3 regions of the Nocardia sp. CA-145437 genome follow, and region 3 is predicted to be linked to each of the others. Evidence: riboswitches for the same ligand, from Rfam matches in the RefSeq annotation. Region 3 holds a riboswitch; each other region holds the start of a gene.
The links. Region 3 has a riboswitch for cobalamin ahead of cobN (cobaltochelatase subunit CobN). Riboswitches for the same ligand answer to the same signal wherever they lie in the genome.

Region 1 (3,267 bases), 2.3 Mb from region 3:
TACGCACGTGCTGTTCTTCACCGGCGGCACCTACCTCGGCACCGCCACCTCGGACCCGTACATGTACACGCAGGTCACCGGCAAGACACGGAACTCGCTGTCGCTGACCTACCGCTGGCTCAACGGAAGTGATCCGATGTGCTGCCCGCAGGGCGGTCCCAGCGTCGTCACCTTCACCCTCAACGGCACCAAGGTGACAGCGGACGGCCAGTTCCCGCCGCACGCCTGACGGTTCAGGACGCCGGCTCGGGCTGATTCAGGACGCCAACTCGAGCGCGGTCGCGCGCAGCGTCCACGCCGGGGCGCGGTGGTTCAGGGTGGTGGCGCTCAGCGGCGGAATGTCGAGGCGCCAGAACGACTGCGGGGGAGCGTTCAGGGTGCGCAGGACCGCGGCCCGGACGATCGCGGGGTGCGTCACCGCGACGATCCGGTCGCCGCGCCCGGCCAGGCCGTGCAGCCAGTCGCCGACGCGGTCGATCAACCCGGTGATCGATTCGCCGCCGTGATCGCGGAAGCCCGGATCGGTGAGCCAGCCCATGAGCTGCTCGGGTGCGAGGTCGTCCATCGCCTTCCCGGCCCAGTCGCCGTGGTCCAGATCGCGCAGCGCGGGCTCCGGGGCCCCGGTGAATCCCAGGGCCCGACAGGTCTGTTCGGCCCGCAGCTCCGGTGCGTGGAGCACCGTCGCGGGCCCCGGGCCGGGCAGCCCGCCCGCCTGCTCGACCGACCGCGACCCGAGCGGGTTGAGCGGTTCGTCGGCCGGGAAGCGGGCGGACTGCACGGCATCGGTGATCGCGTGCGTCACCAGGGTCAGACGGGTGACCGCGCTCATGCCGCCACGGCGGGCGCGGCCGGGGAGCGGTCCCCGAGCAGACGCGGCGCCAGCCAGGCGAAGCCGACCCCGATGACCGCCCACACCATGAGCTGGGCGGCGAACGCGTACAGCCGGAAGTGGTACAGGTCGTCGGCGGGGAAGCCCGGGAAGACGATCGTGCCCGACGCGTCCTGCAGCGGCTCCGGCGCTTCGGAGAACGACGGCAACAGTGCCAGCAGAGCGCCCATCACCACCACGAATCCCGCCGCGGCGGCGACCGACGCGGTCCAATTGTCCAGGCGCGCGGTGAGCCTGCGGCCCAGCCAGATCGCGGCCACCAGCGCGACCGCGGTGATCGCGATCAGGCCCACGTACAGGGCCGTGCGCTCCTCGATGGTGTCCGGATTCCCGACCGACGGCGGGTTGGCCGGGTACTTCAGGAACGGCACCGCGTACAGCGCCAGGAACATGCCTCCCGACACCAGCAGCGCCAGATTCCGCGGCGAGATCTTCCCGGCCTTGCGCAGCGCCAGGAAGTAGACGACCGCGAACAGCGCGCCCAGCGCCGCGCCGAACACGATCACGCCGAAGCCCAGACCGACATTCTGCTGCTGTGCCCGGGTGAACAGCTCGGCCCCGTGGTCCATGTCCATGGGCTTGCCGGCGGCCTTGTCGAGCGCCATCTGCGCGTCGTCGCGGCCGCCCTCGTAGGCGATGGCGCGGTCGATGATCGGCTCGGACAGGATCCGGGCGAAGACGAACGCCAGCGCTCCGCCGAGCGCCCCCAGCAGGACTCCTCGGCCGATGATTCGCTTTTCCATTGTGGTTACTCGATTCCCGGTGCTAGTGGCAGGGGAAACCGAGGAAATGGCGGCCGTCGTGCACGAACTCGTGCACGTGCATGTCGCTGCCGAACACCGACACCGCACCCTGATCGATGCCGATGAAGTAGATGGCCAGCAGGGCCAGCAGGGTGGTGCCGACCAGCCACAGGGCGGTGGACGGGATCGCGAGCGCACCGCTGCCGAGACCGGAGCGAGGAGCGAAAGAGGTAGCCACGAAGGACTCCTTTGAGTCAGGGGGATTCCGCGTCCCCGTTGCCGATCGAACCGACGATGTGAGGGTCTGACTCGCATCCGTCTCGCGGGGAGACCGGGCTGCTCACAGTGGCGCGACCGTTCCGGCATTGCACCGGATTCCTCATGACATCGTCGATCAACCATACGAAAGCGCATCGCCGCTGGTCAATCCGCCTGCCCGGGTCGACCACCTGATGGGACGACGCCGCGCGTGCGGGGATCGCGCTGTCGCTGGGCTATATTCGCCAACACAACTGGTTCGCCGGAGGTGGAGTCGAGGAGCCCCTGACCCATTCGACGGCGTCGAAGCCCGCCGCCGCGCTCGCGCGCCGCCGGGTGAGAGGGAACCCGGTGGGAATCCGGGACTGTCCCGCAGCGGTGAATGGGAACGAACGCCGTCATCAGCACTGGGCGCATGCCTGGGAAGCGACGGCCGGTAGGTCCGCCTCGGTCTCGTGCCGGGGCCGGCCCGAGTATCGGGTCGATGCCCATGAGTCCGAAGACCTGCCCGTCGTGCCGGATACGCCGTATCCGGCGGTCGTCGCCTCGTGGACTGGGCGCTACGCCGATCGGATCCGGGCACGGTCGATGCATGGGCTCCGTCAGCGTGCGCTCATATTGGGCGGCGGTCATCACTGCTGACCGTGGAGTTCATCAATGTTGAACCCTGACAACACTTTCACCGCCACGGTGCTGGGGCTGCCCCGCATCGGACCGAACCGGGAACTGAAACGCGCGATCGAGGCGTACTGGGCGGGGCGGATCGACGCCGCCGCGCTCCACGGCCTCGCCGGTGGCCTGCGCGCCACGCAACTCCTGGCGGTGCACGCCGCCGGACTGGACTCGGTTCCGGTGGGCACCTTCTCCTACTACGACCAGATGCTCGACACCGCGGTGCTGCTGGGCGCGCTGCCGGAACGGGTGCACGGCATCGCCGACGAACTGGACCGCTACTTCGCGGCCGCCCGCGGCACCGCCGATATCGCGCCGCTCGAGATGACCAAGTGGTTCGACACCAACTACCACTATCTGGTGCCCGAGCTCTCGGCCTCGACCCGGTTCGACCTGCACCCGGACAAGCCGCTCGCCGAACTGGAAGAGGCCCTGGCACTGGGCATTCCGGCCCGGCCGGTCATCATCGGACCGGTCACCTTCCTGAAGCTGGCCAAGTCGGTGGACGGCAGCGAGCTGCTGGATCGGCTGCCCGACCTGCTGCCGCTGTACGAGCGGCTGCTGGGCCTGCTGGCGGCCGCGGGCGCGCGCTGGGTACAGCTCGACGAGCCGGTGCTGGTCACCGACCTGACGGACACCGAACTGGCGCTGGTGCGTTCGGCGTATCAGCGGCTGGCCTCGGTCTCCGCGCGGCCCGATCTGCTG
Region 2 (3,267 bases), 1.0 Mb from region 3:
CAGGATGGTGCGCGGCATGGCGAGGCGGAAGGCGGCGACGGCGCGCAGCGCGTCGGCGGCCGGGAGCACCTCGAGGTCACCGAAGGGGGTGCCCGGGCGCGGGTTGAGGAAGTTCAGCGGCACCTCGTCGGGCTCCAGCGAGGCCAGGTCGGCCGCGAATTCCGCACGCTGCTCCAGGGATTCGCCCATGCCGAGGATGCCGCCGCAGCAGACCTCCATACCGGCCTCGCGCACCATGCGCAGGGTCTCCCAGCGCTCGTCGTAGGTGTGGGTGGTGACCACGTTCGGGAAGTGCGAGCGCGCGGTCTCCAGGTTGTGGTTGTAGCGGTGCACGCCCATGGCGGCCAGCTGGTCCACCTGCTCCTGGTTCAGCATGCCCAGCGAGCAGGCGACCTGGATGTCGACCTCGTTGCGGATGGCCTCGACGCCGGCGGCGACCTGCGCCATCAGGCGCTCGTCCGGACCGCGCACCGCGGCCACGATGCAGAACTCGGTGGCGCCGGTCTTGGCGGTCTGCTTGGCCGCCTCCACCAGCGAGGGGATGTCGAGCCAGGCGGCGCGCACGGGCGACTGGAAAAGGCCGGACTGCGAACAGAAGTGGCAGTCCTCGGGGCAACCGCCGGTCTTGAGCGAGATGATGCCCTCGACCTCGACCTCGGGGCCGCACCACTTCATGCGGACGTCGTGCGCCAGGCCGAGCAGCTCCTCGAGCCGCTCGTCGCCGAGCCGCAGGACCGCGAGGGTCTGCTCCTGGGTCAGGCCGACGCCGCGCTCGAGCACCTGCTCGCGAGCGATGGCGAGAATGTCATCGCCTGCGTTGGTACCGGCTTCGGTGGTGACGGCTACCTGGGTCATGTCCGCGGGAATCCCTTCGTCCGGCCGTGTGACCGAGCAACTTGAACGGTGTTCAGGGTAGGCTAGCAGCCCGGAACGTGAGCCGGAACACGAGAGGGTCGGAATCTTCAGTGCAACTCCATCGCACGGACGTGGTCGACGGGGCCATCGCCATTCTCGACCAGTACGGGCTGGCGGATCTCACCATGCGCCGCCTGGCCACCTCGCTGCACGTCCAACCCGGTGCGCTGTACTGGCACTTCCCCAACAAACAGGCGCTGCTCGGCGCGGTCGCCGACCGCATTCTCGCGCCCATGGACGAACCGGTCCGGGCCGAGGAATGGTCCAAGCAGATGGCCGAACTCGCGCACCGGCTGCGCGAGAGCCTGCTCGCCTACCGCGACGGGGCCGAACTGGTCTCGGCCACCTACGCGTCCCGCCTCACCACCAGCAAGGGCCGGGAACGACTGGCCAGCGCCGCGATTCGCGCGGGCATGACGCGCGAGGAGGCCGAACTGGCCGCCTACACGCTGCTGTACTACGTGCTCGGGCAGACGGTGGACGAGCAGTCGCGCATCCAGATGGATTCCGCGGGCGCGCTCACCGAGGAGAACTCGCCGCTGTACGACATGCCCGACGCCACCGCGCGATTCGACTTCGGGTTGCAGCTGTTCGTGAGCGGCGTGCGACATCTGCTCGGTTCGCGAATCCGCTGATACGCGCGATCGACCGCGAATCGAGTTTCGGCGCGGGCGGATCGGGGCCGGACCCCGGGATGTACCGACCAGTCGGAACCGGCGAAGGTTCCGGACGGTAGGGTTCCCCTCGTCGATATCGGCGGGTGCGGGAATCCGGTGGGAATCCGGAGCGGTCGCGCCACTGTGAGCACCGGATCCCGGTGCGAGTCAGACCTCCCCCGCCGCGCAACACTCTGGAGAGGCCGCGTCATGCCCGAGGAGCTACCGCGATGAGCCGCGCGCGGACCTCGCTCGCCCTGCCCGTCATGGGGGCGCTGCTGGTCGTGGCCATGATCGTCGCGACGGGCTTCGGCGCGGAGACGATCCCGGTGCGCGAGGTGCTCGGAGTCCTGCGCGACCGGCTGACCGGGACCGCGCACAGCGATCTGGGGCTCGACACCATCGTGTGGCAATTGCGGGTGCCGCGAACCGTTCTCGCCGCCATCGTCGGCGCGGGCCTGGCGGTCGCCGGGGCGGCCATGCAGACCCTGGTCCGCAATCCCCTCGCCGACCCCTACCTGCTGGGCGTCTCCTCGGGCGCGGGCGTCGGCGCGGCGGCGGTCATCACCTCCGGGGTGTTCGCCGGAGCCGGACTCTGGGCGCTCTCGGCGGGCGCGCTCGCCGGGGCCTTCGCCGCCGCGGCCGCGGTCTTCCTCATCGCCGTGGCCCAAGGCGGCCTCACGCCACTGCGTCTCGTGCTCACCGGCACGGTGCTGGGCTCGGCCTTCGCCGCCTTCAGCAGCTACCTGATCTTCCGCAGCAGTGACCCGTCCGCCGCGCAGTCGGTGCTGTTCTGGCTGCTCGGCAGCCTCTCCGGCGCGGACTGGACCCGAATCCTGTTGCCCGGCTGCGTGGTCGCGGCCTGCCTGACGGCCCTGCTGCTCGCCGCCAACTGGCTCGACGCGCTGAACCTGGGCCCGGACACGGCCGCTTCCATCGGAGTTCCGGTGCGCGAGTTGCGCATCGCTCTCTTCGTCCTGCTCGCGGTCCTGGTCGGCGTCCTGGTCGCGGTCTCCGGCGGCATCGGCTTCGTCGGCCTGGTGGTCCCGCACGCCGCCCGCCTGCTGGTCGGGCCGCGCCACCGCGTCCTACTGCCCGCGAGCGCCCTGTGCGGCGCCACCTTCCTGGTCGTCGCCGACGCCGCCACCCGAGTCCTGGTCCGCCCCACCGAGATCCCGGTCGGCGTCCTCACCGGACTCATCGGAGCCCCCGCCTTCCTGCTCCTCATGGGCCGCCGCACCTACCGATTCGGCACCGCATGAGGCCCGGCCACCCGGACAACGCCGCTCCGGAGACCTCCGAGGCCATCGCCGCAGCGGACCGCCGCGACGCGCTCACGACGAGCGGGCCGAGCAGCCGCGACCTCCCGGCCCCGAATGCCCTGGCGCCACGACAGCGCCGGCGTGGGTGGCGGAACAGCGCGATGCGGCGACACCACCCGGCCGCGGAGAGCCCCGGCGCGCTCCAGGTGTCAGCGCTGGCCTGCGCGGCGGGGCGACGCACGGTTGTCACGGACGTCGACTTCACGGTGTCACCGGGCGAAACGGTGGGAATCGTCGGGCCGAACGGTGCGGGCAAGACCACGCTGTTGCGGACGCTGGCGGGTTTGATCACGCCCGCCGCGGGCGAGGTCGTGGTGGATGGCCGTCCGGTGCACCAGGTTTCGGCCCGGGAGCGGGCCCGGCTGGTGGGTCTG
Region 3 (3,267 bases):
CGGTGCGCCCGTGGGGAGCACGCGGGCGGAGTCGACGGCCTCGGCGACGTCGGCGCGGACGTCGGTGAGGGACTTCGCGCAGCCGGGCATGCCCGCGCAGGCGCTGACCTGGAGCCACGGGGACGCGGTGTCGAAGATCAAGCCCATGGGAGCCAGCACTCGGACCACCTGTTCGGCGGGCCATTCGTCGAGGTCGGCGAGGATCAGGCTGCGCCACGGGGTGACGATGATCGGGCATTCGACGGCGGCGAGGAATTCGGCCGTGCGGGCGGGGAGGGAGCCGAGGCGCACGCCCGCGCCGAGGGCCACCCGGCCGTCGGACTGGGTCATCCAACCGATCGGAAGGTCCTGGGGGCCGGGCGGTTCCAGGAGATCGCCGGCGACGTCGAGGTCGGGGTGGGCGGTGTGGAGGCGGTCGGTCAGCCGGGCCGCGCCGTCGGGGATCTCGTGCAAGCGCCAGTGGCCGTCGCGGAGGTCGAGGAAGCCGTCCGCGGCGGCGAGCATGAGGTCGACCGCGGCGTCGGTGGGCAGGCGGAGGCCGGAGTCCTTGCCCGCCAACAGGAGTGCGCAGGTGCGCTCGTCGAGCGCGTGCACGCCGATGTCGCCGCCCAGGCCGCTGACATCGCCGCGGCCGTCGTCGAGGGTGAACAGGACCCGGCCGGGCAGGTCGGCGTAGCGCGGCTGTGCGCGCAGTCCTTCGTCGAGAGCCGGAACCAGGGGATGCACATCGGTCCAGCCGCCGACGCGTCCCGACAGCGGCGAGGCGATGATGTTGCGCACCCGCTCGTGGGTGGCGCTGGGCAGCAGTCCGGCCGCGGTGAGCCGTTCGGTGAGCGCGGCCGCGTCGCGGACCTGCCGGAACTGGATGTTCCCGCGCGAGGTGAGCTCGATGTTCCCGTCGCCGAGGTCGGCGGCCGCTGCCGCGAGGGCCTGGAGCTGGGTGGGGGAGAGGAGTCCGCCGGGCACCCGGATACGGGCGAGGGGACCGTCGGCTGCTTCGTGCAGGCGCAGCACGCCCGGGCAGGAGTCGGGATCGGTTCGCGTCATGACGCCACCCAGCGTACGGAGGATGCCGAGGCCGGGCACGGCCGCCCGGGGGTCGGGTTCACTCGGTCACTATCTACATTTGGAGATATTGCAATCAAAATATGTGTTCCGGTGTGGCGGGGACAAAGAAAAGACTCCGGGACGGGGGAGTCTCGGAGTGGGGTTGCCGGATCGGTCGATTCGCCGGGCGGTTCAGCCCGCGCGGTGCGGTTCGATGGCCGCCGGCGCCCCGCGGCGGCGGGCGAAAGCGGGCGTCGTTTCCCAGGTGTCGTTGAGCAGGCTGGGGACATTGTGGTGGTCGGCGTGGTCGCGGTGCACGGTGGTGCTCATGACCGTGAGGCCGAACAGGATGGTCGACGCGCAGATGATCCCGGCGATGAGCGCCCACTGCGAGTGACCGGTGCCGGCGGCCGTGAGAGCCATGGCCAGCGTCGCGAAGGCAACCAGTACGCAAAAGTATCCCGACCAGGCAGCAAAGCGGTTCCGCCTGACCCATCCTGGAGTGAGTGGCATACCGGCAGCGTACGCGCCGACCGGTCGGTTCCGCAGGGGTGCGAGCCAGGATTGGCCGCACTGTGATCGGTGCCCGCCGGCGCCGACGCGGGCGCGATATCGGGCCCGCGACGGCGGCGCGATAGCATCGGCGAGCTCGTCGAACGGAAGAAAGCCGGTGCAATTCCGGTGCGGTCGCGCCACTGTGACAGTCAGACCTTCCCGGCGAGCGCCGAACCGTGCTGGGCGCGTCACCCTAGGAAGGCCGAGACCCTTGATCCTGTTGCTGTCCACCTCCGACACCGATCTGCTGAGCGCGCGCGCCAGCGGCGCCGCCTACCGGCTGGCCAATCCGGCCCGGCTGCTGCCGGACGACCTGCCGGTCCTGCTGAACGGTGTGTCGCTGGTGATCGTGCGTGTGCTGGGCGGGAAGCGGGCCTGGGAGGAGGGCCTCGAGACGGTGCGCGCCAGCGGAATTCCGATGGTCGCCCTCGGCGGTGAGATCGCGCCCGACGCCGAGCTGATGGAGTGCTCGACCGTGCCCGGCGGCGTCGCGGCCGACGCCCACAACTACCTGGCCGCGGGCGGCCCGCGAAACCTGCTGCAGCTGCACCACTTCCTGTCCGACACGGTGCTGCTCACCGGCGAGGGGTTCGAGCCGCCGGTCGAGATGCCGAGCTGGGGTGAGCTGGAACGGCACGCCTGCCCGGTTCCGGACGACGCGCCGACCGTGGCCGTGGTCTACTACCGCGCCCAGCACTTGGCCGGGAACACCGCCTACATCGACGCGCTGTGCACCGCCATCGAGGCCAAGGGCGCTCGCGCGCTGCCGATCTACTGCGCCTCGCTGCGTACCGCGGAGCCGGAGCTGCTCGCCACGCTCGGCGCCGCCGACGCTCTGGTGGTGACGGTGCTGGCGGCGGGCGGCACCAAGCCCGCGACCGCCTCGGCCGGCGGCGACGACGAGGCCTGGGACGTGGGCGCGCTCGCGGACCTGGATGTGCCGATCCTGCAGGGCTTGTGCCTGACCAGCGGGCGTGAGCAGTGGGAGGCCAATGACGACGGCCTGTCGCCGCTGGATGTCGCCACCCAGGTGGCGGTGCCGGAGTTCGACGGCCGCATCATCACGGTCCCGTTCTCGTTCAAGGAGTTCGACGCCGACGGGCTGTCGTCGTATGTGCCCGACGCCGAGCGCGCGGCCCGGGTGGCGGGTATCGCGGTGCGCTACGCGCGGCTGCGCCACATTCCGGTCGAGCGCAAGAAGGTCGCGATCGTGCTGTCGGCGTACCCGACCAAGCATGCCCGCATCGGCAATGCCGTCGGCCTGGACACCCCCGCCAGCGCCATCCGGCTGCTCACCGAGATGCGCGAGGCCGGTTACGACCTCGGCGCGCCCGGCGAGATCCCGGGCCTGGAGGCCGCGGACGGCGACGCCCTGATCCACGCGCTCATCGCCGCCGGCGGGCAGGACCCGGACTGGCTGAGCCAGGAACAGCTGGAGGGCAACCCGATTCGCATCGGCGCGGACCTCTACACCGGCTGGTTCGAGACCCTGCCGGAGGACCTGCGCGAGGCGGTCGTCGAGGCGTGGGGCCCGCCGCCGGGTGAGCTGTACGTGGACCGCTCCGCCGACCCGAAGGGCGAGATCGTCATCGCCGCCTTGCGTTTCGGCAATGTGGTGCTGATCGTGCAGCCGCCGCGCGGTTTCGGTGAGAACCCGGTCGCCAT

Region 1: another riboswitch for cobalamin. It lies ahead of ACQPYY_RS07480 (CbtB domain-containing protein); the one in region 3 lies ahead of cobN (cobaltochelatase subunit CobN).
Region 2: another riboswitch for cobalamin. It lies ahead of ACQPYY_RS23400 (FecCD family ABC transporter permease); the one in region 3 lies ahead of cobN (cobaltochelatase subunit CobN).

The regions. Positions count from the first base shown of each region.
Region 1 is NZ_CP191204.1:1,723,935-1,727,201, forward strand. It holds gene ACQPYY_RS07465 (LppP/LprE family lipoprotein) at 1-229, shown strand, start outside; gene ACQPYY_RS07470 (histidine phosphatase family protein) at 257-829, opposite strand; gene ACQPYY_RS07475 (CbtA family protein) at 826-1,632, opposite strand; gene ACQPYY_RS07480 (CbtB domain-containing protein) at 1,655-1,870, opposite strand; cobalamin riboswitch at 1,911-2,037, opposite strand; cobalamin riboswitch at 2,208-2,416, shown strand; gene metE (5-methyltetrahydropteroyltriglutamate--homocysteine S-methyltransferase) at 2,548-3,267, shown strand, end outside.
Region 2 is NZ_CP191204.1:5,015,108-5,018,374, forward strand. It holds gene bioB (biotin synthase BioB) at 1-855, opposite strand, end outside; gene ACQPYY_RS23395 (TetR/AcrR family transcriptional regulator C-terminal domain-containing protein) at 966-1,550, shown strand; cobalamin riboswitch at 1,634-1,767, shown strand; gene ACQPYY_RS23400 (FecCD family ABC transporter permease) at 1,802-2,833, shown strand; gene ACQPYY_RS23405 (ABC transporter ATP-binding protein) at 2,830-3,267, shown strand, end outside.
Region 3 is NZ_CP191204.1:4,000,667-4,003,933, reverse strand. It holds gene cobG (precorrin-3B synthase) at 1-1,047, opposite strand, end outside; gene ACQPYY_RS18600 (hypothetical protein) at 1,240-1,470, opposite strand; adenosylcobalamin-variant (AdoCbl-variant) riboswitch at 1,697-1,768, shown strand; gene cobN (cobaltochelatase subunit CobN) at 1,814-3,267, shown strand, end outside.